DNA from 4 places in the Desulfovibrio sp. Fe33 genome. Region 1 is predicted to be linked to each of the others. Evidence: predicted binding sites of a transcription regulator. Region 1 holds the regulator's gene; each other region holds the start of a gene.
What was found. Region 1 encodes sigma-54, which starts transcription at its own class of promoters, with help from an activator protein. Its sites were predicted from a motif close to CTGGCACGGNNNNTGCTT; they were not measured.

Region 1 (7,162 bases):
GATTCCCTGCTGACCTGCGACCATGGCCCGTTCGGCCAGTTCATGCAACTGCATGGATCTCCCTTGCAGGGCCGCCACGAGCATGGGCAGATTGACGCCGGTGATAACCTCGACATTTTCCGATTTCATAAGCGACAGGGACATGGTCGTGGGAGAACCGCCGAACAAGTCGGTGAGGGCCAGGACGCCCTTCCCCTGTTCAAGAGACTGGATGGCCTTTCTTACGCCCTCCAATGCCTCGTCCACACCCTTCTGCACGTCGATCCCCACGGCCAGGCAGTTCACCTGGGGACCCAGGACCATCTCCGCCGCCTGAAGCAGGGTTTCGCCGAAAGTTCCGTGCGTAACCAGCACCACGCCGATCACGCCTTCCTTTTTTTCAGTCTTTGCAACCATGTCTAACCGAGTTCCATATGTCGATGTTCAATCGATACTGTATACCCTTTTTCCTTGAGTGTCGCCAGTACCGACTCGGCAACGGATACCGACCTGTGTCGGCCTCCGGTGCAACCCAGCGCCAGAGTTATCCTGTAGCGTCCTTCGTCTGCGTAAAGCGGAAGGATATAAAGCAGAAATTCATGAAACCGCTTGATAAACCCGCTCCCGGCGGGATTATCGAGGACATAGTCGGACACGGCCTTGTCCATGCCGGACAATGGGCGCAGCGACTTGTCGAAATAGGGATTAGGCAGAAAACGGAGGTCAAAGACCAAATCAGCCTCGGACGGCACGCCATACTTGAAGCCGAAGGTGATGATGTGCACCCGCATCCCCATACGCACGTCTTCCAGGGCCGACCATTTGGTTTGAATGACCCTGCGCAGATCGTGGATGGAATAGTCCGTGGTGTCCAAGACCAGGGCGGCTTGGGAACGCACCGGCTCAAGGAGCTGCTTTTCCTTTTCAAGGGCCTGTTCCAGCCCGAGATTACGGCACTCGAGCGGATGCGGACGGCGAGTCGTGGCGTAACGGCGAACCAACTCGGCCATCTTAGCCTCAAGGAAAAGGACTTGCGGCGTGATGCCGAGTTCCCGGAACCCTTCCAACGCCTGTCCCCATCCGTCAACGAACTCGAACTGGCGAAGGTCCATGCCGAGCGCCAGGCCACGGTATTTGGTGTCGAATTTGAGAATGAGATCGGCGAGTTTGGGCGACATCTCGGACGGCAGTCCGTCGATACAAAAGAACCCGAGGTCCTCAAAAACCCGAAGTGCGGTACTCTTGCCGGAACCGGAAAGTCCGGTAACGATGACCACGGGGAATGAATTGTTCGACGTCAAAGGAGCCCACCCTTCGATTTAGACGCTTTTGAGGAGAGACCAGAGGGCCTCGAGATCTTCGGCCGCAAGAAACTCCTTGCGAAATTCCTCGTCCTTGAGAAGGCGGGATATCTGGGCCAGGACGCGCAGATGCATACCCGCCACCTGTTCCGGCGCGAGCACCAGGAAGAAGATATGGCAAGGACTGTGATCGAGCGCCTCGAACTCCACGCCCTTCCGGCTGCGCCCCACGACCACGATAACCTTCTCCAGGTCCTCGAGCTTGCCGTGCGGGATGGCGATGCCATCCCCGATGCCTGTGGAGCCGAGTCTTTCTCGATCGAGAAGGACACGGACCGCCTGGTCCGTGTCCATCTCTGGATATTGCTCGCCCAAGGGGGCGACTAGTTCATGCAACACGTCCGATTTGTCTTCGGACTGCAATTCGGGAAGGATCAACTCCTTCGCCAGGTAGTCACTGAGTTTCATGCTTAGTTACCGGGGTCGATCAGTCCGTAATCGCCGTTCTTTCTCTTGTATATGACGTTAACGCCTTCGGTTTCCGAATTGCGAAACACCAGGAACTCGTTATCAAGGGCATCCAGCTGCATGGCGGCCTCGTCCACGGACATGGGCTTGGGCTCGTATGCATCGGTGCCGACGATGGTGGGAGCGGAACCGCTGCCGTCCTCGAAGGACAGGTAGTTCATCTGCACCATTTTATTCGGACGCGCCTGTCTGGGGCGGTTCTTCATCTTTTCCCGCATCTTGCGGAGCTGGGCTTCCAGCTTGTCCAGGACCATATCAATGGTGGAGTACATGTCTTCAGAGTCTTCGTAGGCCGAGATATGAATGCGATCCGAATTCAGGATCACATCCGCCTTATGGCGGAACTTATCGACCAGCAGGTTGACCTGGAGATCTGCCTCCGCATCGGAAACGTACTTTGCTACCTTTTCAAAACGCTTTTCCGCGTACCCCTTGAGGTGATCGGAAGGCTCGAAATTCTTGAAAGTGAAGCTGATGTTCATACGCTGCCTCCTGGTTGTGTTTGCGGCAAGCAGAATCTAGAAATACTGCTTGCGTTTCGAAGACGAAGGAATGCCCATGGCCGAGCGGTATTTGGCGACCGTGCGCCGGGCGATGTTCACTTCCAGCTTTTCCTGGAGGATTTCGCCGATTCTCTCGTCGCTGAGCGGTTTCTTCGTGTCTTCTTCTGAGATCATTTGCTTGATGAGCGCCTTGACGCTCTCCGAACCCACCTGGGAACCGTCATTGAGGTCCAGGGCCGAATTGAAGAAGAACTTCAACTCGAAAATGCCGTGAGGAGTCGAAACATACTTGCTGGTAGTGATCCGGCTCACGGTGGACTCGTGCATCTCTATATCTTCTGCCACCTCCTTGAGGATCAGGGGTTTGAGCTTTGTCACGCCTTCCTCGAAAAAGGCTCTTTGGAATCCGACAATGCTTTCGACTACTTTATACAGGGTTCGCTGCCGCTGGTACAGACTTTTCATCAACCATGCGGCGGAACGCATCTTTTCCTGGAAATATTCCTTTTCCTTGTCGGCAGCGCCCTTCATGGAATCCATGTAGAAGGTGTTCATCTGCAAACGGGGCATACCATCCTCGTTGAGGATGATGACGAAGTCGTCACCGTATTTGTAGACGAAGACATCAGGGCTTACGTAATGCGGCTCGGTGCTGGAAAAGCTGGCGCCCGGCATGGGGTCAAGGGTCTGGAGCAAATCCAAATAATCCTTGAGCTCCTCCATGGAAATCTTGAACTTGCGGGCGAGAGGCTTATAGCGGTTCTTTTCCAGGTCTTCCAAGTGGTCCTGCACCAGGGAGACAAGAATCGGATCGTCATAGCCCAGGACTTCCATCTGGACCAGAAGACACTCCTGAGGAGTGCGCGCCCCCACTCCCACCGGGTCGAGATGCTGGATGCGGGTGAGAACGCTCTCGATTTCCTCTTCGGAAGCCTGAACCATGGCGGCTATCTCTTCCATGGAAGCCTGAAGGTAGCCGTTGGAATCGAGATTGCCCAGAATGACGTCACCAATCGCCAACTCGCTTTCCGTGAAGCTGGAAAGACGCATCTGCCAATTGAGATGGCCTTCCAGGGAAGGCTTGGAAGCGAGCCGCGCCTCGAAGGAAACACCCTCTTCCGGCATTTCCAGGTCGCGTGACAACGCCTGCTTGGAAGTGGAGGAAAATTCGCCGAGATAGTTCTCCCAATCCGCGTTCCGAACCAACTCCTCTTCCGCCTGGGACTCGGTCAGGACCTCGGTCTTGTCGGGCACCTCGGTTTCCGTTTCCGTTTCATCCAGGAAAGGATTCTCCAACAATTCCTGCTGCACCGTCTCCAACAGTTCAAGACGGGAGAGCTGCAGCAGCTTGATGGCCTGCTGCAACTGAGGCGTCATGACCAGTTGCTGCGAGAGCTTGAGCTGTTGTCGAAGTTCCAATCCCATGATTCGTCACTCACTTAGGGTTGTGTTTATCGGCTGACGGATAAAGAAAATTTTTTTACACAGCCTGCCATTTCTTTCGATTGAACTATGCCACAACGAATTAAAGGATGCAACACCATGGTGATAACATCCTGTTTCTACTGCCAATCCATCGGGCACTATATGGCATGAAAAAAGTGTACCAACCTTTGGGTACGGTGTAAATCGAGAAAGCTAAAAAAAGATTCGGTCTTTGGATTAGAGCCGGAAGTCTTCGCCCAGGTAAATCTGGCGGGCTCGGCTGGACTTCACGATATCGGTCGGAGCACCTTCCAGGATGACCGTACCCTCGTAAACGAGGTAGGCCCGGTCGCAGATATTCAATGTTTCCCGAACGTTGTGGTCGGAAATGAGGATGCCGATCTCCATGGACTTGAGCACGGAGATAATCTCCTGAATGTCGATAACGGCAATGGGGTCGATACCTGCGAACGGCTCATCGAGAAGAATGAACTGTGGGTCGAGGATCAGCGCCCGGGCTATTTCCAGCCTGCGGCGCTCGCCGCCGGACAGGAACATGGCCGCCTGATCCGCCAGCTTGGTGATGGTGAACATCTCAAGCAGCTCGTCCGCCCTGGCCCGCTGCTCCTTGGAAGTCATGGAAGTCTGTTCGAGGATGATCTCCAAATTCTGGCGCACGGTCAGTTTCTTGAAGATCGAGCTTTCCTGCGGGAGGTAGCTCACCCCGAGCCTCGCGCGTTCGTGCAGAGGCTTGTCCGTAAGCTCCTTCCCGTCAAGGGTCACAACTCCGGTGTTGGGCCGCACGATGCCTACAAGCATGTAGAACGTCGTGGTTTTTCCCGCGCCGTTTGGCCCGAGCAGACCGACGACTTCCCGGGGGTGAAGCTCAATGTTGATGCCGTGCACGACCTCTTTCTGGCCGTACCGCTTGGACAGGTTGGTTGCGCGAAGACCTTCGCCCATCTATTGCACCTTCACGTTGCCGGGAGTCATGAAGATGGCCTTGACGCGCTGCTCGCCACCGATGACCTCGGACCGGTCGTCCTTGATATGGAAATTGATGACTTCGCCCGTCAGGGAATTGGGACCGTCCTGCAATTTGGGATTCTGCTCCATCTTGAGAAGCTGCGGACCGACCATATACGTCAGCCTTCCGCAGGTCCCCTCGGTATTCCCCTTCTTCGCCCGGACATTACCCTCGGCGACAATACGCTCAATGCTGTCGGCCGAGAATTTTCTCTGCCCGCTCGCCAGAAGGTAGGCCGAAAGCTTGTCGGCCCAAAGGGTAAGCTCGCCGTGAATGGCGACCACATTGCCCACAAAGGAAATTATCTTGCCCGCCTCGTCGTAGGTCATGCGATCGGACGTGATCTTTACCGGCACACGGCTTGGATCAATGCCCACCTGCACCGGCGCGGGCGGCGGAGTCACGGCAACAGGCGCCTTGACCTCGCCTTCGCCGGAGTCGAGTTTCGGAGCGGCAGCGGGCGTCGGCTCAGCCTTCTTCACCTGGACTGTCTTGAAATATTTTGCGTTGGCATACCCGATGGCTTTGGACAGGTCCCGCTCCTGTTCTTCAAGCTTGAATACGGCCACCCATCCATTTTGCGGAAAGTCGGTCCTCACCCGCTCCCCCTTGGTCAGGGTGACCACATGAGCGGAACCCGGCGCAGGCTCCTTGCGGACATTGAGGTTGACAGTGGCTTCGGACACATTACCCCAATCCTGGGCCATGGCTCCTGCCGGAACCAGGAGCAAAACCAGCATCAGCAAAAGAACCGTTTGGCGAACCGTATTCAGCAACGTCTTATTCCTTGTCGTCTTGCAAAGGGCTTCCATCCAGCCCTTCGGGGGCCAGCAACGCTTCCACGCCGCCCGCGGCCACCAGTTGTCTCGTGACAAGATCGATCTCCAGGGCCTTCGCCTGGACGGTCATGTCGGGACGACGCAACGAAACGCCGCCCTTGAGGTACACCTTACCTATCGCCCCCACATAATCAAGCTGCTGCGCGTCCAGGGCCAGATCTCCGAATCGACCGCGAACCCTGTCGTACAACGTGAGGTTGTCATTTCCCTGGTCCACCTCGCCGCGCTCGGACTGGACATAGACCTCCTGGCGGTCATCGCCGAAAAAGGCGGTGAGCTGGGGGAATTCCACGGCAATGACACCGAGCTCCTGATTATATTTCGCGCTCTTGGCCAGGAGTTTCCAGTCCAGACTCCCCTGCTTGCCCTGCACCAGTTCGATGTCCTCGGCTGAAATATCGGCGTCGGCGAACATGGCTTCGCGGGACACAGGGGCATGGTCTGCGGCGTCATTCGATTCCAGAATGGGATCGGAAAGAAAGAGTTCGTTGACGCCTACGCCAAGAAGCAGCCCAAGAGCGAAGATGACGAGCAGAATCAGAGCCGGACGGCTTTTCATCTAATCCACCCAGTATTTGAGGGCTTGTTCCTTGAGGCCCTTGGCTTCGAGGATGAAAGAGATGGCTTCGCGAACCGCGCCCTCCCCGCCTTTGCGAGTGGACATCCAATCGGCTGCCTCGACCACCTCGGGCACGGCATTGGGCACGCAAAGGGCCAAACCGGCGCGCTTCATCACCGCCAGATCGATCCAGTCGTCGCCCATGAAAGCGGCTTCGCTCGGATCGACACCGGCCTTTTCGCATATCTCCTCAAACAGCGGGAGCTTGCGGTGATGGCCTGCGTAATAGAATTTGATGCCCAGCTCCCGGACTCGATTCTCCACAGGAGCTTGGTTCAATCCGGTAATGACCCCAATCTCAAGCCCCATTGCCTGGGCCACCTTGATTCCGAGACCATCCTGTACATTGAATCGCTTCATGAGCAGGCCGTCTTCGCCATAATAAAGGCCGCCGTCGGTGAGCACGCCATCGACGTCGAGCACCAACAGACGGACTTTCCGCGCCAGGGCGGTCACGTCAGCCACGATTGATCTCCCACAAGGCCAGAAGTCTTTTCAAAAGCCTCTCCACCTCGGCGAGCGGCAGGCTGTTGGGACCGTCGCACAGCGCCTTGTCCGGGTTCGGATGGACTTCCATGAACACGCCGTCCGCCCCGGCGGCAACGGCGGCCGAGGCCAAGACGGACACGTATTCCCGCTGTCCGCCCGAAGCTCCGCCCAACCCGCCGGGAAGCTGAACCGAATGGGTGGCGTCCATGACGACGGGAACACCGAACGCCTTCATTTGCGGAATGGAACGCATATCCACGACCAGGTTGTTATAGCCGTAGGTGGAACCCCGCTCGGTCAGCCAGACCTTGTCATTGCCGACGGACCGAATCTTGTCCACCACGTTCCTCATGTCCCAGGGGGCCAGGAACTGCCCTTTCTTGACGTTGACCACCCGACCCGTTTCGGCCGCGGCCACCAGCAGGTCGGTCTGACGGCACAGGAACGCCGGG
Region 2 (7,162 bases), on a different contig from region 1:
CGCAGCTTACGCGTTCGGACAGGATTTTTGCCTCCTTGATCCCGCCGTCCAGGAGGATGAGGAATTCGTCGCCGCCCCAGCGGGCCAGGGTGTCCGAGGGGCGGATGATCCGCCGGGTGGTGGCGGCCACGTCCTTGAGCACGTTGTCTCCGGCCAGATGGCCGTGCCTGTCGTTGATGGACTTGAATTTGTCCAGGTCCAGGATGACCGCCGAGAAGGGCGTGCCGTAGCGGATCGCCTTGTAGGCGAACTGGTCGAAGGATTCCTCCAGGGCGCGGCGGTTGGCCGCCCCGGTCAGGGGGTCTGTCTTGGCCAGCCGTTCCAGTCTGCTTTGATAGTGATTGATGGTGAGGGTGCAGAGAACGATGATGAGGATGGACGACAGCAGACCGATGGCCACCGTGCGGATGAGGTTGTGGCGCGCCGAGGCCAGGGCCGAGGATTCGCTCTGTTCCACGATGAGAAACCACTTCAGTTCGGGAATGTACCGGGTGGACAGGAGGAAATGTTCTCCTTCCCAGTCATATTGGAAGCTGCGCGGGTCGTCGCCCGGTTTGAGGATGGATTTGGCCACGCCCCGGATGCCCGCCGTCTCGGTGATGTAGTCGCGCTCGATGCGCGAGGTGTCGCGGTGGACCTGGACGAGCCCGTCCTGGTCCACCAGGTAGACTTCGCGGCCGTATTGGCGGCGCGATTTTTCCAGCAGCCCCGTGACCTTGTCGATATTCACGCCCACCCCGGCCACGCCGAGGAGTTTGCCGGTGTCGCTCATGACCCGGAAGTTGACGAAGATGGTCAGCTTTCCGCCCTCGGCTTCGTTGGTGTCCACGTCCAGATCGAACTCCACGTTTTGGCGGAGAAAGGCGTAAAACCACACGTCGTGCGGGTCCCGGGGGCCGATCTTCTTGAGGATGCCGTCCTGGTAATAGTAGTTGTCGGTCGCGGCGGAGACGAAGAACGTGGTCAGGAAGCCGTATTTGTCCCGCAGGTCCGAAAGGTAGCGGGTCACGGCCGTTATGTCGTCCTCGTCGGATTCGATCCAGCTCTTGAGGAAGGCGTCGTTGGCCATGGACATTGCGGCCAGGATGGGCCGAAGCATGTCTGCGTGGACTTCCGAGTAGATGTTCTTGCCGGTCAGAGGGAGGGCGGAGTTGAGCAGCTCCTCCCGGATCGAGGCCCTGGTGAAGGCGTAGTTGACCAGACTGGTGGCCATAAAGGTGGCCAGCAGGATAAGGGTCAGGGCGGCGATGAGTTTGGTTTTGGCTGACATGGGATGCCTGGGCGGCGCGTGGTCGCGGAGAGTGAGGCGGCGCGGTTTAGAATTCGTCGGAATCGAGGATGATGGTTACCGGTCCCCAGTTGGTGAAGTCCAGGAGCATCTCGGCGCCGAATCGGCCCGTGGCGAAGCCGCCCGGGGCGAGCTTGCGTGCGTCTTCGGTAAACCTGTCGAACAGGGATTCCGCGACGTAGGGATGGCAGGCGTCGGAGAAGGACGGGCGGCGTCCCTTGCGGCAGTCCGCGTAGAGCGTGAATTGCGAGATGAGCATGAGGTCGCCCTTGATGTCGTTCAGGGAGAGGTCGAACTTGCCGCTTTCGTCCGGGAAGACGCGCATGTTGAACAGCTTGTCCAGTATCTTGCGCCATGCGGGGGTGTCGGGAAAATCCGCCTTGTCCGTGCCGCCGAATCCGACGAGCGCGAGCAGGCCGGTGCCTATCTCCCCGACCGTCGCGCCCTGCACGGTGACTTTGGCGTCCGAAACCCGCTGGATGACGATGCGCACGGCTAGCCTTCCCCGCCCGGGGCCGGAGCGGGTTGCTCCATGCCTCGGTCCGGGACGGTCCGTTCCACAGGGGGCAGCGGGCAACTGGACTGGCCCAGGGGCGCGCAGCCGCGATACATGGTGCCGAACACGAAGAAGCAGACAAAGGCCAGGAAGGCGATGCCGCCCAGGATTCGTTTGGGATTGGATCGGCTATCCTTGGGGATGAGCAGAAGAGTCATGAGCTTCCCGTAGGACATTCCGTTGATTTCGCCGCGTTTTTCGTCGGGTTCGCTCGCCATTATTCTTCCCAGTAGGTGGCCTTGGACGAATTCTTCTCCGAAACGGAGACCTCCACCAGGGAGACGTTCTCGGGCAGGGTGCCCTTGAGGTTCCGGTAGATGAACATGGCCAGGTTCTCGGAGGAGGGGTTGATCTCGGTGAAGCACTCAACCTCGTTGAGATGCTTGTGGTCGAGTTTTTCCAGCACGGCTTTGGTGCGCTGCTTCAACTCCTTGAAGTCCACGAGGTACTGGACCTTGGGGTCCAGGGTGTCGCCCTCGACCACCACTTCCACACCGAAGTTGTGGCCGTGCATGTTCTCGCACTTGCCGCAGTAGTTGCGCAGTTGGTGCGAGGCCGAGAATTCCTGGGTGATGGTCAATTTCCATTTGCCGGGCATTATCTGGACTCCTTGTATTCGTGCGGCCTCATGCGTCCGTCGCGGAAAGCTTCGGCCGGGTATTTCCGCTCGTTGGTCTCGCATTTTTCGTGGGCGGCCGCAACCAGGTCGATACCCATTTCGTCGGCCAGCCTGACCAAATATATCAGCACGTCGGCCATTTCCTCGGCAACGGCCTTTTTATGCCCGTCGTCCATGGCGCGGCTCTCCTCGGGGGTGAGCCACTGGAACAGTTCGTTCAGTTCCCCGACCTCGCCGGTCAGGGCCATGACAAGGTTCTTGGGCGTCTGGTGCTTCTGCCAATTGCGTTCTTCCACGAACCGGCGATGTCGTTCGTTGAGTGCGTCGAGTGAATCGTTCATGGCGCATGGTTGCCAGCGCGGCGGGGTTTGTCAACAAACAAAAAACGGCCCCGCCTGGGCGGGGCCGCGATGGTTCGTAAGCCGTGACGTTTCGTCTAGCGGCGGAAGCGCCGGAAGATGGCCAGACCGGCGAGTCCGAGGCCCATGAACAGCCAGGTGGCCGGCTCGGGCACCGGGGGAGTCTGTCCGGCGGTGCCGGGCATGATGTACGCCTGTTCGTAGCCGCTGTTGAGCGAGCTCATGTTGATGTCGATGGAGATCATGTCGTACGGGCTGTTTTCGCCGTTCCAGGCGAACAGGAAGTCGTTCAGCCCGGGAGCGATGACCGCGTATGCCGCGCGGTCGGAACCGAGGTTGTGCGCGAAGGGGCCATATTCCACGTCGGCCGAGTCGCAGGAAACCGGGCTCATCGCGGCGTCCAGGCAGACGTCGCCGCCGGAAAGGACGTAGTCCGTACCCGCCGTGGGCAGGTTGTCAGGCAGCGCCGGGACGTATCCCGCTCCGTGGGCTTCATACGCATAGGGGTCGCCGCCGTACACGCCGGTACCGTCGCCGTTGGTGCTGGTCAGTTCGAAGAAGATGGACTCGGCCGAGTCGTCGGAAGAGCTCCAAATCTCGATCTGGGCCCAAACCCAGAGGTCCTGCTGGGGGACGCCGTCAACGACGTTGTCGGACTGGTTGTTGTTGAAGAAGAAGATGGGGGCCTGCCCGCCGAGGTAGGAAACCAGGCTGGCGATGCTCGCATCCCAGGTGCCTTCACGGTCGTTTTCAATGTCCGGCTGCGGGTCGGTGACGGTGCCGGTGCCGAACGTGGGGCTCCCGCTCGCGCCGCTCGGAGTCTCGTACGCATTGTCCATGCCCGGGAAGTTCTCGTTGACGGGGTTCCCGGAAGCGCCGGTGGCGATGACAATGGTATCCTTGATCTGGCCGACGGAAGACTGGACATCGTAGTCGTCGCCGAGGAATTCCTTGAGGATGGGCAGGGAGTATGAATAGAAGTTGCCGTAGGTCATGGCGTAGCCGGAGTCCGCGGGGGGCAGATTGAGCGCTTCGGCCTTTTCTGTTTGAGTGGCGACGAATATGCCGGAGATGAAAAGAAGGGTTAAAACGAATCTCTTCATGATGTTTTCCTTTGCTAAAGAGTCTGAAGCGGAACAATTCCTGTTACGCCTTTGAGAATGATTAGCAAAAAACGGGCCACGCACAACCATTTGGGATAACGGTTAATTTAATAGGCCTGTCGTGGGCCGCGGTGTGAAAAAAGTCGACATTCAAAAAAAGTTTACACATTCTCCTCTGAGATAGCTTCTTTCTATCCGCTGCATAGGTTGAAGGGACAAAAAACGGTGCCGTTTCTTGAGAGAGTAACGTTTCCGCCGGTCGAACAAAGTCTCGCCGTTCACGCCGACCCGAAGATGGGGATGCGGGCGCGGAAAGTATATCTCCGAATATCAGGAGGTTGTTTGTCCGACGGTGTGTAAAAATTCCCGACACTCCAGATGGGGAAAAGGCCTACAGCAGCTCGGCTTCGGCCTCGGCGCGGTACGCCTTGGCGTCGCCGTTCTGCCACGCCTCCACTTCCTTCCAGAAGTCGCGGCCCGGGTAGACTTTCCAGCCGTTGCCCAACCGCAGGTTGATTACGGCCTCGCGAGTGATGATGCCGAGATTCACGCTGGTGGGACCTGGGTATCGCTGGAGAATCACCTTGAGCGCATTGAGGTGCGCGTCCACGGCGTTCTTTTCGCCGATCCAAAGGGATACGGGCTGGTCCGATCCCTGGGCCGCGTCGGCCAGGAACTGGACCTTGTCGGCCAGTATCTTGGCGGACTTGGGAGCGTCTTCCGGGCCTCCGGGCTCCTCCCGCACGTCGATCTTTCCCATGACAAGCAGGGGCCGATCGGCGTCGAGCAGCTCGCGCGCTTCGGCGTAGACGTTGGGCAGCATGGTGATTTCGCCGTAGGTGGTCAGATCCTCGGCGGTGCAGAAGGCCATGGGGTCGCCCTTTCGGGTGATGAATTGCTTGTAGTCCGGGATGATTACGGCCACGCGAACCTCGGTGCCGTTGGGGATGGTCTTGCATTCCTCCAGAGTCACGGTGCGCAGGCGCTGCATGTCGTGGCGGTAGGCCAGCAGCGGATGCCCGGACAGGAAGAAGCCGAGGACCTCCTTTTCGAGCTGGAGCTTTTCGCGGTCGTCGAACTCTTCGCACAGGGAGCAGGTGGGCGTGACGGAGCCGTCCGTCTTTTCGCCGCCGCCGAGCATGTCGAGCATGTTGAGCATACCCGACTCCTTTTCCTTGGCCTTTTTCTGGCCCAGGGCCACGGCCTTGTCGAGGTCCTCCAGCAGTGCCGCCCGGGAGCAGGAGAAACAGTCCAGCGCGCCCGCCTTGATGAGCGATTCCAGGACCCGCTTGGTAACACGGCGCAGGTTCACCCGTTCGCAGAAATCGAAAATGTTGGAGAACGGGCCGTGCGCCGTGCGTTCGGCCGCGATTTCGTTGATGGCTTCCTCGCCCACGTTCTTGATGGCAGCCATGGCGAACAGGATTTCCCCGTCCTTGACCGAGAAGCGCGCATGGCCCGCGTTGATGTCCGGCTGGCGGACGGTGATCTCCATGTCGCGGCAGGCGTTGACGTACATGATGATCTTGTCGGTGTTGTTCATTTCCGTGGACATGAGCGCGGCCATGAATTCTACCGGAAAATGGGCCTTGAGATAGGCGGTGTGGTAGGAGATGAGCGCGTAGGCGGCGGAGTGGGACTTGTTGAAGCCGTAGGCCGCGAACTTCTCCATGGTGTCGAAGATGTCGTTGGCCACGGCATCGTCGATGCCGTTTTCCCGCGAGCCTTCGAGGAAGCGGGACCGCTGTTTGGCCATCTCCTCGGCGATCTTTTTTCCCATCGCGCGGCGCAGCAGGTCGCCTTCGCCCAGCGAGTAGTTGGCGATGACCATGGCCGTGGCCATGACCTGCTCCTGATAGACCATGACTCCGTATGTCGGCTTGAGGGTCTCCTCCAGCGACGGATGGGGGTATGTGACCGCGATCTCGCCGTGCTTGCGCATGATGAATTCGTCAACCATGGAAACCCCGTGGGAGCCGATCATGCCGAGCGGCCCAGGCCGGTACAGGGCGAGCATGGCGACGAGGTCCTCGAAGCGGTCGGGGCGAAGCATACGTAGGTATTTGCGCATACCCGAGGACTCCACCTGGAAGATGCCGTCGGTGTCGCCCTTGGCGAAGATGGCGTATGTGTCCGGGTCGTCCAGGTGCAGGGTGTCCAGGTCCGGAGCCTTCTTGCCCTGATCGCGGATGATGTCCAGGCAGTCTTCGATGACCGTCATGGTGCGCAGGCCCAGGAAGTCGAATTTGATGAGGCCGACTTTCTCGACCTTCTTCATGTCGAACTGGGTCACGATTTCGCCCTTCTTCCCTTTGTAGAGAGGAAGGTATTCGGTCATGGGCTTGTTGGAGATGACCACGCCCGCCGCGTGCGTCGATGCGTGGCGGCACAGCCCCTCCAGCCTGGTGGAAATGTCGATGAGCTTGGCCACCTTGGGGTCGGTGGCGACCATGTCGTCCAGCTCGGTTACGGCCTTGACCGCGTTGGGCACGGTGATCTTGGCCTTGTCCACGCCGAGCAGCTTGGCCATGACCGCCGGATCGTCGGGAATGAGCTTGGCGATGCGGTCGGTCTCGCCGAAGGTCATGCCCATGGCGCGGCCCACGTCCTTGATGACCGCCTTGGTCTTCATGGTCCCGAAGGTGGTGATCTGCGCCACCCTGTCGGTGCCGTACTTCTGGGCGCAGTATTTGACCACTTCAAGCCGCCGCCGCTCGCAGAAGTCCACGTCGATATCGGGCATGGACACGCGCTCCACGTTGAGGAAGCGTTCGAACAGCAGATCATAGGGGAGCGGGTCGAGGTTGGTTATCTTCAGCGACCACGCGACGATGGAGCCTGCGGCGGACCCGCGGCCCGGGCCGACCGGGATGCGGTGGTCCTTGGCCCAGTTGATGAAATCCTGGACGATGAGGAAGTAGGCCGGGAAGCCCATCTCCTTGATGACGCCGAGTTCGTAGTCCAGCCGTTTCCAGTACTTTTCCTCGTCCACTTCATAAGTGATGGTGTTCAGGCGGCGTTTCAAGCCCTCGCGGCAGAGGCGGTCGAACTCCTCGTTCATGGACACGCCTTCGGGCAGCTCGTACTCGGGGAAATAGTAGTTGCCCAGCTCGATTTCGAGGTTGCACATCTCGGCGATACGCTGGGTGTTCTTGATGGCCTCGGGCACATGGGCGAACGCCCGCTCCATTTCCTCCGGGGTCTTGAAGTAGAGTTCGCGGGTTTCCATGCGGAACC
Region 3 (7,162 bases), on a different contig from region 1:
CGACGAACATCAGCCCGCCGATGACGACCGAGGTCATAATCAGGCCGATGAGGAATTTGCTTTGCAGGGAGTATGGTCTGGGAAGCTGCATGAGTGTCACCTAACGAAATCCGAGCCGCGCCCGCCCCGCTCGGGGATTCCTTGACGCAACTTCTTTCGGGACTGTATAGGCAATGATAAGCGGTGAAAAGCACAATTAACAGGAGAGCCGGCGGCATGAACCACCTGATCCTGTCGATCGCGGCCGCTTTCTTCGGCGTCGCGACAGCGGACATGTTCAGCAGAGGCTGGACGGGAGTCCTGCGTACCGCTGCGTCGTTTGTCCTGTTTTTTCAAAAGAAAATATCCGGTGCGACCCTTTTCAGCCGCCTTAACGCCGCCATTCCCATTGCCATACTCTGCTGGCTGACCATGTTCCTGGCCTTCCGGTTCTATTTTCGTGTCTGGGGCCTCGGCGAAAGCGAACTGGAACAGGTCGGCTACTTTCTGGGGGCCGTCACCAGGGTCTTTCTCTATCTCAAACAGGCGAACAGGCTCATAGAGACCCTCTTCGACGCCGGAAACGACCCGTAGCGGGGCTCGCCCGCACCCCCGAGAATTCCTGCGGGCGCGTCGCGGAGTCCTGCTGCGCATCCCGAAGGCGGGCGTCCCGCCTACCGGCTGGAAGACGTCACGGGCATGGGACCCGGTCCATGGGGCATGTACTCCATGGTGGAACGGGCGTTGTGATCGGCGTGGCCCACAATCTCAACGTCGGTGTAATAGAACATGCCGGTCTCGATGTTTTCTTCAACGATGAAATCGCCCAACTTCTGAAACGCTTCCGACGATTCCACAACTTCCGGTCCGATCAGAAACGTGAAGACCCACACGGCCGCGCAAGACAGGGCGAACGCCGCCAGGCGTTGCGGCAAGCTTCGGTTTTCCATTGTTCTCTCCTTTTAATGACTATGGAGGGGGGCGCGAACGCCCCCCTCCGCTTTAGCGAGGGTATCCCTTCCCTGGGGCCTGCGTTAGATCTTGGCGGTGATGTCCGGGAACACCACGTAGAACATCAGGTAGGCCATGAGCAGGGTCAGGGCCAGGTTGAAGGACTGGCCGCACACGTACAGGATCAGCGGCTTGCCGCCCTTGAAGTAGTGCTTCAGCTCACGGAAGTTGGTGGCCAGGCCGATGGCGGCAAAGGACAGGCAGAAGAACCAGCCGCGGAAGATGCGGGAGAAGCCGCGCAGCACGCCCTGGTCGACCATGGTGAATCCGGCGTCCGAGCCGATGGCGGCGTAGACGATGGAGAAGATCACGGAAGCGGTCAGGAAGCCCAGCACGAACTTCGGGAAGCGGTGCCAGATTTCAATGGCGTGAACTTTCTGGCCCTGCACGCAATCAACGCGGGTGCACCAGTAGATGGCGATACCGAAGGCGGTAACGCCGATCATGACGTTCTGGATCATCTTGATGGTTGCGGCGACGTACAGAGCCTTTTCAGACAGGAACGCACCGGCCGCGGCCACGGCGCCGGTGGCGTCGATGGTGCCGCCCATCCAGGCGCCGCCCAGAATGTAGGGCATACCGGTGGCCTTGATGACGGCGGGCATGAGCACCATCATAATGGAGGTGAAGACCAGGGACAGACCGATGGACAGGGTCAGCTCCTCTTTCTTGGCCTTACAGGCTGCGGCGGCCGCAATGGCTGCGGAGGTGCCGCAGACGGACATGTCGGCGGAGATGACCATGTTCAGGGTCTTGGACGGCATCTTGACGACCTTCTGGCCGAAGATGAACGTGGTAATCAGGACGACCGGGGTAACGACCCAGGCGACAAAGATGCCCGGGATACCGATGGCGATGACCTTGTTGAACAGCACCTCGGCGCCCAGCAGCACCAGGCCGGTCTTGATGAAGAACTCAACCTGGAGAGCCTTCTTGGCCCACTCCGGCGTGCCGATGGTGTTGGAGATGAGCAAACCGATGGCGATGGCCCAGGCGGCGTAACCGATGCCGTACTGCTTCATGGTAGCCTGCCCGGCCATCACGTATGAGAGCACGGCTACGGCAAACACCAGTCCAAAGCCCTTGAGGAACTTGACCCAATCGCCGTCAATAAACTTGATGCCGATGGCGAAAATGATACCGAAGCCGACCAGCATCAGGAGCAAACCGGGAAGCAGGTTGAACGGCTTGTTGCCGATCTTCTTCTTGGCGGACGCCTCCTTGGAGCGGGATTTCAGCCAAGTCTCGATGGAGGACGAAGCCTGGGTGTTCAGCTCGGCGCTCTTGAAGCCGGCCTTCTCGGCCGCAACCTGCGCGGCCAGAGCCTCGGTCTTGGCCGCGGCGGCGGCCGCCTTGGCGGCCTCATACTTGGGCATGGCCTTGGCGTTCTTGATGTCGGCCTGCTCCTGAGTCTGATAGAAGGAGTTCAGGGGGTTGGTGGACCAGCTCTTGGGCTGAGCCATCAACGCGGCGATGGTCTTGCCGATGGGCTGATTCTTGGCCTTGATCTTTTCCTTGGCGGTCTGAGCTTCGTACCAGGCCACGGTCTTGAACGGGGCGCGGGCTGCTTCCTGCTCCATGATCGCATTGGCCTGGATGAACTTCTCGTTCATCTCCGCAGGCTTGTTGTTGAAATAAATGATGGACCCCACGATCAGGATCAGAAATCCCAACCAAATGGCCCAGTAATCCTCTTTTTTCCAGAGGTCGGACCAGGAGCTGGTCGCCTTGTCGACGACCACCTCGGCGTTCTGTTGGACAGCGTTATCAGCCATTTACTAAAACTCCTCAATAAAGCAGTTACTCTTCAGTCGAACCGTCCCCCCGGACGATCCGATGGAACCAATTCGCTTTCTCCAATGAGCAAATGCCGGGCCACTTTCTCAATACGCAGCAACATACTGAAATAACAATATTACTACAAAACGTCACGACAGAATATGCAAACACGACTTTGCAGTTTCGCAAGCGTCATTGTCACTTCGACTTTGCATTGCCCTTCCGCAAACCAAAACAAGCGCCAAAGACGCGATCGGGGGACGGGGCGGGGGGCGGTAATCCACTGAACAGACGGCAATCTCCAGGCGCGGGCTGCCTGGCCTTTCAGAATCGGACCTGCTAGAGAAACGCGATGTTCAGCACGTATCTTCTGGGCGCGGCAGCGATCATGACCGCCTATGTCTTCCGGCGCATGGACGGACTGCCCTTCCTGGGCTCCCTGACATGCAGAACCCGCATGGTCCTCGGCCTGTGCGCCTGGCTGTTCATCATGGTCGCCCGATACGTGGGCAGAGCCAACTTCGGCCAATGGTCCATCATTCTCGAAAGCGTCGGGCTCAGCCTGCTCATCACCCTTTTCCTGGCCGCCGCCCTGCTGGCCGTTGTGGACGCCGCCACCTTCTTCGGCCGGTTCCTGCCCGCAGCCGCCCCCAGACTTCGCCGTGCGGCCTTCGCCCTGGCCCTGGTCCTGTCGGGCGCGGCCCTGGTCCAGGGAATGCGCGCGCCCATCATCACTGAATATGAGGTCGCCCTGCCGGGCCTGCCGGACGAGTTGGACGGAATCACCGTCGCCGCCGTTTCTGACCTCCACGCAGGCACCCAGCTCGGTCCGGATTGGCTCAAGACGCGCGCGGACCAGATCATGACCCTCAAGCCGGACATAATCCTGCTCCTCGGCGACATCGTTGAGGGACATTCCCGGCAGTTGAACGCGCTCCTGCCCGCCCTGAGCACCCTGCGCGCTCCGCTCGGCGTCTATGCCGTGCCGGGCAACCACGAGAATCACGGTTTTCCGGAAAAGGCCCTGCGGCTGTTTCACGACGCCGGGTTCACGGTTCTGGTGAACAGATGGGATTCACCCGCGCCCGGACTGGTGGTGGCCGGAGTCGAAGACCTGAGCACCCACCAGGGCAGCCAAGCGACCAACGACCCGGTGGCCGAAGCCCTGGCCGACCGCCCGGCCGGGGCCACAATCCTGCTCTCCCACACGCCGCTGCGCTACGAGGAGGCCGCGTCCCTCGGGACCGGACTGATGCTTGCCGGACATACCCACGGCGGCCAGATATGGCCCTTCAACTATGTTGTGAGACTGAGTTTTCCGCTGGTGGAGGGAAGGTTTGAAATCGGCCCCATGACGTTCATCGTCACCCGGGGAGCGGGCGTATGGGGTGCGCGTATGCGTCTTTGGAATCCGGGAGAACTGCTCAAAATCACCCTGCGCGCCGACTGAGCGCGTCCCGCCCGTCCAGGCCGGGACCGCGCGTCCTTCGGCGCGATCATCAGCCCCGCAACCTACCCGCAGCCGAGAAGCGCGTGTTTCTCCGGCGACGGCTCATCTGCGCAAACCGAGGACCCGACTCCGGCCCTGGACAAACCGGACACGGCCAGATGCCGCTGGATGGCCTGCTGCTCCTTGAGCCAATCGGGAGCGATCTTCCCGTTTTCCACAGCCATGACGGTGTCGCCCAGGAAGAGGGCCTCGTCCAGGTCATGGGTCACATGCAGGATGGGTATGTTCAACTCGCTTTTGAGCTCCTTGAGACAACTGCGCAGATTCCGCCGGTTGGCCACATCCAGGGCTGAAAACGGCTCATCCAGCAGAAGCAGCACAGGGTCCCGGGCGAGGGCCTGGCAAAAGGCCGCCCGCTGACGCTCGCCGCCGGAAATGGCCGACGGCCGACATGATGCCAGATGCCTGATGCCGAACATGGACATGAGTTCGTCCACCCTGTCTTCATCGGACGCGGCAAAGGCGACGTTCTTGCGAATGGTCAGATGCGGAAACAGAGTGTAATCCTGAAAGACCAGACTCAGGCCGCGCTTCCGGGCGGGCACAAAAACCCGCTTTGCCGCATCGGCCCAGACCTCTTCTCCGAAGGCAATCTTTCCCGAATCGGGCTTCTCCAGTCCGGCCAGAAGACGGACCAGCGTTGTCTTGCCCGCGCCCGACGGGCCTATAACCGCGGTCAACTCGCCCGGGGCGCAGGAAAAAGCCAGATCGAGATCAAAATGTTTCAGCCGTTTGGTCATTGCGACATCGAGCATCAGGAACGCCTCGCATTGATCTTGTTTATTATCAGAAGCACCACGAAGCAGACGGGAATCAGGGCCGCCGACATGCGGAAGGCGTCATCGAAGCGCAACGCCTCGACGGCCTCGAAGATCGCCACCGAGGCTACCTGGGTCTGCCCGGGAATGCTGCCGCCCACCATGAGAATGACCCCGAACTCGCCCAGGCTGTGCGCAAACACCAGGATGGAAGCGGCGGCAAGGCCGCCCAGGCAGTTCGGCAGCACAATGCGGAAAAAGGCGGACAACGGCGACAGCCCGAGCACGGCCGCGCTTTCGAGCAGCCTCGGATCGAGCTTTTCCAGCGATGCGCGCAACGGCTGGACGGCGAACGGCAGATTAAAGACGAGCGACGCCATCAGAATGCCCGCGAAACTGAAGACCAGCCGGTTTCCTGTCAGATCCTCCCAAACGCCGCCCATGAACCCGCGCGGCCCCATGACCACGAGCAGGGCGAAGCCAAGCACCGTGGGCGGCATGACCATGGGCAGGGTAATCACGGCGTCGAGCAGGCTTTTACCCCTGAACCTCCCGAAGGCCAGAAGACTGGCCAACGGGGAGGCCGCCACGGGAATGAGCAACATGGTCCAGAAGGCCAGCTTGGCCGAAAGAATCAGCGGAGTCCAATCCATGGGCTACTTGTATCCGTACTTGAGCTTCATCGCCTGCACCTCGGGAGAGGACAGGAAGTCAACAAACTGGGCCGCCGCGTCGGGATGCGGAGCGGACTTCAGCACGCAACCGGCCTGAATGACCGGCGGAGCCTGGTCCACCACCACGAAACAACCCTTCCGTCCTTCGTCGGTGAAAACAGAGGAGTAGGCGCAGAAGCCCACGTCGGCCGAGCCGGTGGAAGCGAATTGGAAAGTCTGGGAAATGGACTGGCCGAAGACGAGCTTGGGCTGCACCTCGTCCCAGGCGCCAGCTTTCTGCATGGCCTTCATGGCCGATGTGCCGTAGGGCGCGGTTTCGGTGTTGGCGATGGCAACACGCTTGACCGCCGGGTTGAGCACCGTGGCCTTCCAATCCTCGCCGCAGAAATCCTTGTTGGCGGACCACAGGACCACCTGTCCCATGGCGTAGATGAAGGGTTTCTCGGCCAGGCCGTCGGCGTACAGCTTGTCGGGGCGTTTCTCGTCGGCAGCCAGGAAGATGTCGAACGGAGCGTCATTGACGATCTGGCCGTACAACTTGCCGGTGGAGGCGTAGGTGGCCTGGGCGGTCAGCCCGGTGGCCTTCTCGAAGGCGGGAATGATCTCCTTCATTACCGGCGTGAAGTTGGCCGCCTGGGCGATAAGCAGGTCCGCGGCGGAGGCTCCCGAGGGAACGAGGAGACACAAAGCCAGCACCAATGAGCAAATGCGTTTCATGACGACTCCTGAACTAGTGTTTTTTAGTGTTTCGGACAGTACGGGATCTCGCCTCTTTGGTACGGACATTTCCGCATTGCGGACAAGTCGATCACGCGAACACCTAAAATCGTGACAATACAACCCACCTCCGCCCTCGGCCAGCACCTTCTCTCAAAAAAAGATTGAAATAAAGCTTGCAAACGAAACTTTTCTCTTATAAACAGACTCTTCCTGAACGTGCCGAAGTGGTGGAATTGGTAGACACGCTAGGTTCAGGGTCTAGTGGGAGTATTCCCGTGGAAGTTCGAGTCTTCTCTTCGGCACCATGCTAGTACAAGGGTCGCGACCGACAGGTTGCGACCCTTTTCATTTGCCTCCATCTTCTTCCGCCCTCCGCCTCAAAATACCGACGCTCGACAGCCTTGCCTCTCAATGGACAATCGATGGTGTTTCGACTACATGCGAGGACGCGGCCTGTGCTCCGCGCCCCAGCACACGGGACGGCTGAAACCGACGGCAGTCGGGCTACTCCCGTGGTCCTGCCTCAACGACGGACCAAGCCTTCGGGCGCAAGGAAACGGACCTTTGCATTTTTTCACGAAAATGAAGCGGGTTCCGTATAGTAATGCGCAAAATAGCCGATACTGTTCTTGTCAATACATTCAAAGACGTTGAGGATTCCATGTTCGCCAATTTGAGCTTGAAGTTGAAAGTGCTGGCCCTGGCCCTGCTCGGACCGGTCATCGTCGCAA
Region 4 (7,162 bases), on a different contig from region 1:
CTCTTGAGGGAGACCTGGGGCTGGAAATGCGTGACCAGGAAGCGATTTTCAATGATCTCTTGTATGTCAGGCACTTCGGTCAACCTTGAAATATCTTGCCTGTCGGCCGTTAACGCTTTTGGTTCCGTGTGCCTTGCCGCTTTTTTGCCGGGGCGGCCCGATCGGGCCGCCCCGGCTATATTGTCGCAATCCGCTCTAGAGAATCCCGTCCTCACCGGTCCTGATGCGCAGGGCCTTGGTCAGTTCGGTTACGAAGATCACGCCGTCGCCCTCGGTGCCGGTCTGCCCGGAGGCCAGGATGGCTTCGATCGCCTTGGCTTCGAAATCGTCGTTCACGCCGATTTCGAGACGGACCTTCTTAAGCAGGTTCACTTCCATCTGCACGCCGCGGTAGGTTTCGGTGAACCCCTTCTGGCGTCCGGAACCGAGGATGTTGGTCACGGACAGGGAATAGATTTCCTTGGCGTACAGGGCCTGCTTCACGTCGTTGAGCTTTTCGGGCCTGATGTATGCAATGATGAGCTTCATTTTATTATTCTCCTTGAATGATCTCTGGTTGCGCTTCGACTACTCGTTGCTGAAGAGCTGGAAGCCGTTGTAGGACTCGGAGCCGTGCTCGGCGATGTCCAGACCCTTGAGCTCCTCTTCCTTGGTCACGCGGATGCCGAAGATCGCCTTGACGATGTTCATGAGGATGAAGCCGCAGCCGAAGGCCCAGACGAAGAAGGTGCCCGCGCCGATGAGCTGCACGCCGAGCTGTCCCATGCCGCCGCCGAAGAACAGGCCGCCGTCGGTGTTGAACAGGCCGCAGGCGATGGTGCCCCACGCGCCGCAGACGCCGTGAACCGAAGCCGCGCCGACCGGATCGTCGATCTTGAGGACCTTGTCGATGAACTCGATGGACATGACGACCAGCACGCCCGCCACCAGGCCGATGAGGATCGAGGGGCCGGGAGTGACGGTGGCGCAAGGTGCGGTGATGCCGACCAAACCGGCCAATGCGCCGTTCATGGTCATGGAGATGTCGGGCTTGCCGTAGCGGAACCAGGAGATGAACATGGCGCCGAGGGTGCCGCCGCAAGCCGCCAGGGAGGTGTTCATGGCGATCAGGCCGATGGTGTCGTCGGCGGTGGTGGTGGAGCCGGGGTTGAAGCCGAACCAGCCGAACCAGAGGATGAAGACGCCCAGGCCTGCCAGCGGGATGTTGTGACCCGGAATGGCCTTGGCCTTTCCGTCCTCGGAATACTTGCCGATGCGCGGGCCGAGCACCAGGGCTCCGGCCAGGGCGACCCAGCCGCCCACGGAGTGGACCACGGAGGAACCGGCGAAATCACAGAAGCCGAGGGCTTCCAGCCAGCCCGCACCGTCATCGCCCAACCACAGGGAACCCCACGCCCAGTGGCCGGAGATCGGGTAGATCAAACCGGAAATGACGATGGAAACGACGATGTAGCTGCCGAACTTGGTGCGCTCGGCCATGCCGCCCGAGACGATGGTGGCGGCGGTGGCGGCGAACACGGACTGGAAGAACCAGAAGGTGTAGGTCCACATCATGTCGCCCTCGGCCACGCCGCTCAGCGCGTATCCGGAGGTGCCTATGAACCCGCCCGCATCCAGGCCGAACATGACGGCGAAGCCGAACAGGAAGAAGACGATGGACCCCGCCGCGAAGTCCAGGAAGTTCTTCATCATGATGTTGCCTGCGGACTTGGCCCGGGTGAATCCGGCCTCGACACAGGCGAATCCTGCCTGCATAATCATGACCAGGCAGGCGGCGATCAACGTCCAAAGGATGTTGGCGTTGGACTGGGTGAGCAGCTCCACGTCCTGGGCATAGGCGAAGGTGGGGGCCAGGGTTGCCGCCAATACGGCCGCGCCGATGGCGAGCCTCTTGGAAACATGGGTCGGGGACTTTCTCGAAAACATTGCGATACTCCTCTTTGAATGGAATGCGTTTCTAACCTGCCCTCCTTCTATCAAGAGTCGTGCCAAATACGTTTTTTGTCGCTATTCATGTAAAATCGCCACTTTCCAGCGATTAAAAATAGCTCATTTTTTGCATTTTTGTCATAAAGTACATTTTTGCAGGGTGGAAAATGCATCAAAATTGTCAATTTGTAAAAAAATGTCAAACCACACAAAAATGACCGCCGGTCGCGAACTTATAATACATATAACGCTATCTCCTTGAAATCGTAACATATCTTTTTGTTGACAGACTGGCCCCATGGGTGTAGCTCTAGAAGCCATGAAAACCTCCATCGTTACCTCCGCATACTTTTCCAACTTTTACTTTTGGTATTGGTATAGCCACGCTCGCGGGCTTGGAAGAGGCGCTGTGTAACCTTTTGGTGGATCACACAACCGATAGATAACTTCTTCAAGGGCCGCGGGCGAAAGCCGGCGGCCCTTGTTTTTTTCACCGGCCGCCGGTCCAGCCCGGCTCCTTGAGGAAACAAACTTCAGAGGAGAAACAACATGCACATCGGAAAAGCCATCAGGTTGGAGCGCATCTTCAACCGCAACACAGGCAGGACCATCATCGTCCCGATGGACCACGGCGTGACGGTCGGCCCCATCGACGGACTGGTCGACATGCGCGAGGCGGTAGGCAAGGTCGTCGACGGAGGGGCCAACGCCGTCATTGAACACAAAGGTCTCGTCCGCTGCGGCCACCGCGCCGAAGGCAAGGACATCGGCCTCATCGTCCACCTCTCCGCCTCCACATCCCTCTCCCCCTTCCCCAATGCAAAATCCCTGGTCGCATCCGTAGAGGACGCCATCCGGCTCGGCGCGGACGCCGTGTCCATCCACTGCAACCTCGGCGACGAGACCGAAGCCGCCATGCTTAACGATTTCGGCAAAATATCCTCCGACGCATCCAACTGGGGCATCCCGCTCCTGGCCATGGTCTACGCACGAGGCCCCAAGGTGGACAACGAATACGCCCCCGAGATCGTGGCCCACTGCGCCCGCGTGGGCACCGAACTGGGCGCGGACGTGGTCAAGGTCAACTACACCGGCGACATCGAGTCCTTCTCCCGCGTATGCGACGCCTGCTGTGTCCCGGTAGTCATCGCGGGCGGCCCTAAACTCGACAGCACCGAGGCGTTCCTCCAAATGGTGCACGACTCCCTGGAAGCCGGAGGCGCAGGCCTGTCCGTGGGCCGCAACGTCTTCCAGCACGACAATCCCACCCGCCTGGTGGAGGCGCTGAACATGGTCGTCCACAACGACGAATCCGTCGAGGCCGCCCTTAACCATCTCAACGCATAGCGAAGCAGCCATGAAAAAAATCATCCTCAAGTCTGTGCCCTTCGACAAAAACCTCGTAACCCTGGCGCTCGAATCCGGCGTGGACGCCGTCATGGTCGAAAAGGACCACGCTGAAGCGGTCAGGGCGCTCGGCCGCGTCACCGTCATCACTCCCGAGGACATGCCCGTCGTGGAACTGACTGAAAAGGCGGACGAAGACGCGGCGGTCAAGGCGATCAAGGCAGGCAAGGACGTCGTCCTCAAAAAAGGTTGGGAAATCATCCCCGTGGAAAACATCCTCGCCCAGGTGGAATCCCTGGCCCTGGAATGCGAATCCCTCGACCGCGCCCTGCTCGCCGCCGGAATCCTCGAACGCGGCTGCGACACCATCGTGGTCCTGCCCGAAGGCGGAGCCGACCTGAAGCGGATCATCGCCGAACTCAAACTCTCCCAGGGAACCATGGAACTGCAAACCGCCATCGTCACGGCCATCGAGCCCACCGGCATGGGACACCGAGTCTGCGTGGACACCATCTCCATGCTGAAAAAGGGACAGGGGATGCTCATCGGCAACTCCAGCGCCTTTTCCTTCCTCGTCCATGCCGAAACCGAGTCCAATCCCTATGTGGCCGCACGCCCCTTCCGGATCAATGCGGGCGCGGTCCACGCCTATGCCCAGATGCCCGGCGACAAGACCACCTATCTTGAGGAACTCGCGGCAGGCACGGACGTGCTCATCGTGAACGCGAACGGGACCACCTCCCTGGCCACCGTGGGCCGCGTCAAGGTCGAAGTCCGGCCCATGCTGCTCATCACCGCCGAGGTGAAGACCGGCGACAGGACCAAGACCGGCCAGGTGTTCCTGCAAAACGCAGAGACCATCCGCGTGGTTTCGGACAAAGGCGAGCCCGTGTCCGTGGTCACGCTCAAGGTCGGCGACAAGATTCTGGTCCGCACCGACGAGGCCGGACGCCACTTCGGTATGCGCATCAAGGAAGATATCAAGGAAGGCTAGGCCAGGCCCCATTTCCCTGGTTCCCCTGACGATTCGGTGAACGCGGGGATTGAGAAAATGCGTTCGATGACGCATTATCGTAATGAGTGACACGAATCCGCGCAAAGACATGGCGATGCCGACGGCGCACGGACTCGACGAAAGCGCGAAAACACCTATTGGAAGGGTCGGAGAAAGCACCCGCCGCCCAAGGCGGTACACAAACGCCCGAAGGCGCTCCTGGAGAAGACATGGCTGACACGAAAGACCAAAACGATATTCCCGACCTCGGGGAACTGCGGGATTCCATCGACTCGCTGGACAAGCGGATCGTGGACCTGCTCAATCAGCGGGCCAGGCTGTCCCTGAGCGTCGGCCGCTACAAGGCGGCCAAGGGCGAATCCATATACAAGCCGTTCCGCGAGCAGGAAGTGATGGACAAGATCGCCAATTCCTCGCCCGGCCCGCTGCCGGACAAGCACCTGCGCACCATCTACCGCGAGATCATGAGCTCGTCGCGCCACCTCCAGCGGCCCGAACGGGTAGTTTATCTCGGCCCGGAAGGCACCTTCTCCTATTTCGCGGCGGTCGAGCATATGGGGTCGTCCGCCTCCCTGACCCCCAAGAACAACTTTGAAGAGATATTTCGGGCCGTGGCCGAAGAAGGAGCCGAGTTGGGGGTCATCCCGCTCGAAAATTCCATCGAAGGCACCGTTGGGCAGGTGGTGGACCTGTTCATGAAATACAAGGTCTACATCCAGGCCGAGGTTTTCAGCCGCATCAGCCATTGCCTCATTTCCCGGGCCGATAAGGTGGAGGATGTGGAGGTTATCTACTCGCACCCGCAACCCCTTGGCCAATGCCGGGAATGGCTCCACTCCCATCTGCGCGACGTCCCGACCATCCCCATGGAGTCCACGGCCGAAGCGGCCGAAGCTGTGGCGGGCAAAAAGGCCGCCGCCGTGATCGGACACCGCAAGCTGGCCGACATGCACGCCATGAACATCCTGGCCGAATCCATCGAGGACTTGCCGGACAACTGGACCCGCTTTGTCATCATCGGCGCGGCCCCGTCCCAGGAGGACAAGCGCGACAAGACCTCCATCCTGTTCACCACGCCCAACCGGCCGGGCGCGCTGGCCCGCGTGCTGACCACCCTGGCCCACCAGGGCATCAACGTGACCAAGCTTGAATCCCGTCCCTTCCGGGGCGAAAAATGGAAATACGTCTTCTTCGCCGACCTGGCCTGCGATCTGGGCGGCGACCGTTACCAGGACGTATTGGACGACATCCGCGACCAATGCCTTACACTGCGCGTGCTCGGCACCTACCCCACTCAGGAGGAACTCCAATGACCAAAGATCCGATCATCGTCAACGCTCCGGCCAGCAAGTCCCTCTCCCACCGCACACTGATCGCCGCCACCCTGGCCAAAGGCGTGTCCCATATCAGTTCGGTCCTCGACTCCGAAGACATACACCGCACCCGCGACTGCCTCACGGCCTGCGGGGCCGTCATCGAGGAAAAGGACGGCAAGCTGGTGGTCACGGGCATGGAGGACGGCCCGAAAGGGGCCAATGCGGACGGCAAGCACAAGGATGAGACACCTCGGGAACTGTTCATGCACGAGTCCGGCACCACCTGCCGGTTGATGACCGCCGTGGCCGCCGCGGGCAAAGGCGTTTTCCGGGTTCACGGCGCGCCGCGTATGCATGAACGCCCCATGGCCGAACTGACCGACGCCCTGTCGAGCCTGGGAGCCAAATTCGATTTCGAGGGGAAAGAGGGATTCCTTCCCTTCATCATGACCGCCGGGGGATACCGGAAGAAGAGCGTGGACATAACCCTTGAGGAAAGCAGCCAATACCTGTCCGGCCTGCTCCTGGGAGCGCCCATGGCGGACCACGAGACGACTATTTCGGTAACAGGCAAAAAGGCCGTGTCCTGGCCCTACGTGGCCCTGACCCTGCGGATCATGGAAGACTTCAAGGCCGGATTCGCCGTGGAGATCAAGGAGGACCGCGCCTGGAAGGAGGTGCCCTGGCGTTCGATCAAGGGCGTGACCCCCGGCCAGGTCCGATTCATCGTCAAGCCCACCGGCTACGAAAACACCGGCTACATGGTCGAGGGCGACTGGTCCAACGCCAGCTATTTCCTGGCCGCCGGAGCAGTCGGTTCGCGTCCGGTGCTCCTCAAGGGGTTGGCCGCCGACTCTCTCCAGGGCGACCGGGCGATCATGGATATCCTCAGCCAGATGGGCGCGTCCATCAAGGTCAATTTCGACGGCATCCTGGTGGAGCCGAGCCGGTTGCGCGGCATCCGGGTCGACATGGGCCGCTGCCCGGACCTGGTGCCCACCGTGGCCGCCGCGGCCGCCTTCGCCTCCACTCCGACGACCATTGAGAACGTGGCCCATCTCCGCCTCAAGGAGACGGACCGGCTGGCCGCCTGCGCCGCCGAACTGACGCGCGCCGGTTGCGAGGCCGAAGCCTCCGACGATTCGCTCTCCATCCGCCCGGGCCGCCCCCTTCGGGACGGTGAAGTGGAATTCAAGACCTACAACGACCACAGAATGGCCATGGCCATGGCCCTGTTCGAACTGGCCGGGGCCAAGGTCGGTTTCGACAACCCGGAATGCGTCAACAAATCCTTCCCGGGCTTCTTCGACGAGTGGAAAAAGATCGTCGGCTAATCGCGCAAGGACCGAAATAAATCATGGCAACGGAAATACACAACATCGCCGTCGTGGGCGCAAACGGGCAGATGGGCGGCCGCTTCTCGGCGGACTTCGCGGCCCTCGGCCTGAACGTCGCGCGCCTGGACCGGGAATCCTCGGACGAGGACGTGCGCGCGGCCCTCGACGGCTGCGACCTGCTCCTGCTCAGCGTGCCCGTCACGGCCATGGACGCCGTG

Region 2: the regulator sigma-54 is predicted to act here: its motif matches at 3,988-4,005, upstream of PSN43_RS02795 (PEP-CTERM sorting domain-containing protein).
Region 3: the regulator sigma-54 is predicted to act here: its motif matches at 2,852-2,869, upstream of PSN43_RS10095 (YeiH family protein).
Region 4: the regulator sigma-54 is predicted to act here: its motif matches at 1,975-1,992, upstream of PSN43_RS11240 (ammonium transporter).

Annotation. Positions count from the first base shown of each region.
Region 1 is NZ_JAQKGU010000003.1:61,039-68,200, reverse strand. It holds gene PSN43_RS05420 (PTS sugar transporter subunit IIA) at 1-396, opposite strand, end outside; gene rapZ (RNase adapter RapZ) at 399-1,280, opposite strand; gene PSN43_RS05410 (PTS sugar transporter subunit IIA) at 1,299-1,748, opposite strand; gene hpf (ribosome hibernation-promoting factor, HPF/YfiA family) at 1,751-2,290, opposite strand; gene rpoN (RNA polymerase factor sigma-54) at 2,327-3,736, opposite strand; gene lptB (LPS export ABC transporter ATP-binding protein) at 3,974-4,699, opposite strand; gene PSN43_RS05390 (LptA/OstA family protein) at 4,700-5,503, opposite strand; gene lptC (LPS export ABC transporter periplasmic protein LptC) at 5,544-6,161, opposite strand; gene PSN43_RS05380 (KdsC family phosphatase) at 6,162-6,686, opposite strand; gene kdsA (3-deoxy-8-phosphooctulonate synthase) at 6,679-7,162, opposite strand, start outside.
Region 2 is NZ_JAQKGU010000001.1:597,740-604,901, forward strand. It holds gene PSN43_RS02770 (sensor domain-containing diguanylate cyclase) at 1-1,270, opposite strand, end outside; gene dtd (D-aminoacyl-tRNA deacylase) at 1,317-1,781, opposite strand; gene PSN43_RS02780 (hypothetical protein) at 1,784-2,062, opposite strand; gene queD (6-carboxytetrahydropterin synthase QueD) at 2,062-2,442, opposite strand; gene PSN43_RS02790 (nucleotide pyrophosphohydrolase) at 2,442-2,804, opposite strand; gene PSN43_RS02795 (PEP-CTERM sorting domain-containing protein) at 2,900-3,925, opposite strand; gene dnaE (DNA polymerase III subunit alpha) at 4,317-7,162, opposite strand, start outside.
Region 3 is NZ_JAQKGU010000006.1:174,890-182,051, reverse strand. It holds gene PSN43_RS10110 (c-type heme family protein) at 1-91, opposite strand, end outside; gene PSN43_RS10105 (hypothetical protein) at 217-573, shown strand; gene PSN43_RS10100 (hypothetical protein) at 654-929, opposite strand; gene PSN43_RS10095 (YeiH family protein) at 1,014-2,765, opposite strand; gene PSN43_RS10090 (metallophosphoesterase) at 3,122-4,219, shown strand; gene PSN43_RS10085 (ATP-binding cassette domain-containing protein) at 4,282-5,034, opposite strand; gene modB (molybdate ABC transporter permease subunit) at 5,034-5,690, opposite strand; gene modA (molybdate ABC transporter substrate-binding protein) at 5,694-6,428, opposite strand; tRNA gene PSN43_RS10070 (tRNA-Leu) at 6,650-6,736, shown strand; gene PSN43_RS10065 (methyl-accepting chemotaxis protein) at 7,093-7,162, shown strand, end outside.
Region 4 is NZ_JAQKGU010000008.1:43,881-51,042, forward strand. It holds gene PSN43_RS11230 (EAL domain-containing protein) at 1-74, opposite strand, end outside; gene PSN43_RS11235 (P-II family nitrogen regulator) at 196-528, opposite strand; gene PSN43_RS11240 (ammonium transporter) at 568-1,926, opposite strand; gene PSN43_RS11245 (2-amino-3,7-dideoxy-D-threo-hept-6-ulosonate synthase) at 2,479-3,276, shown strand; gene PSN43_RS11250 (3-dehydroquinate synthase II family protein) at 3,287-4,270, shown strand; gene pheA (prephenate dehydratase) at 4,501-5,604, shown strand; gene aroA (3-phosphoshikimate 1-carboxyvinyltransferase) at 5,601-6,941, shown strand; gene PSN43_RS11265 (prephenate dehydrogenase) at 6,965-7,162, shown strand, end outside.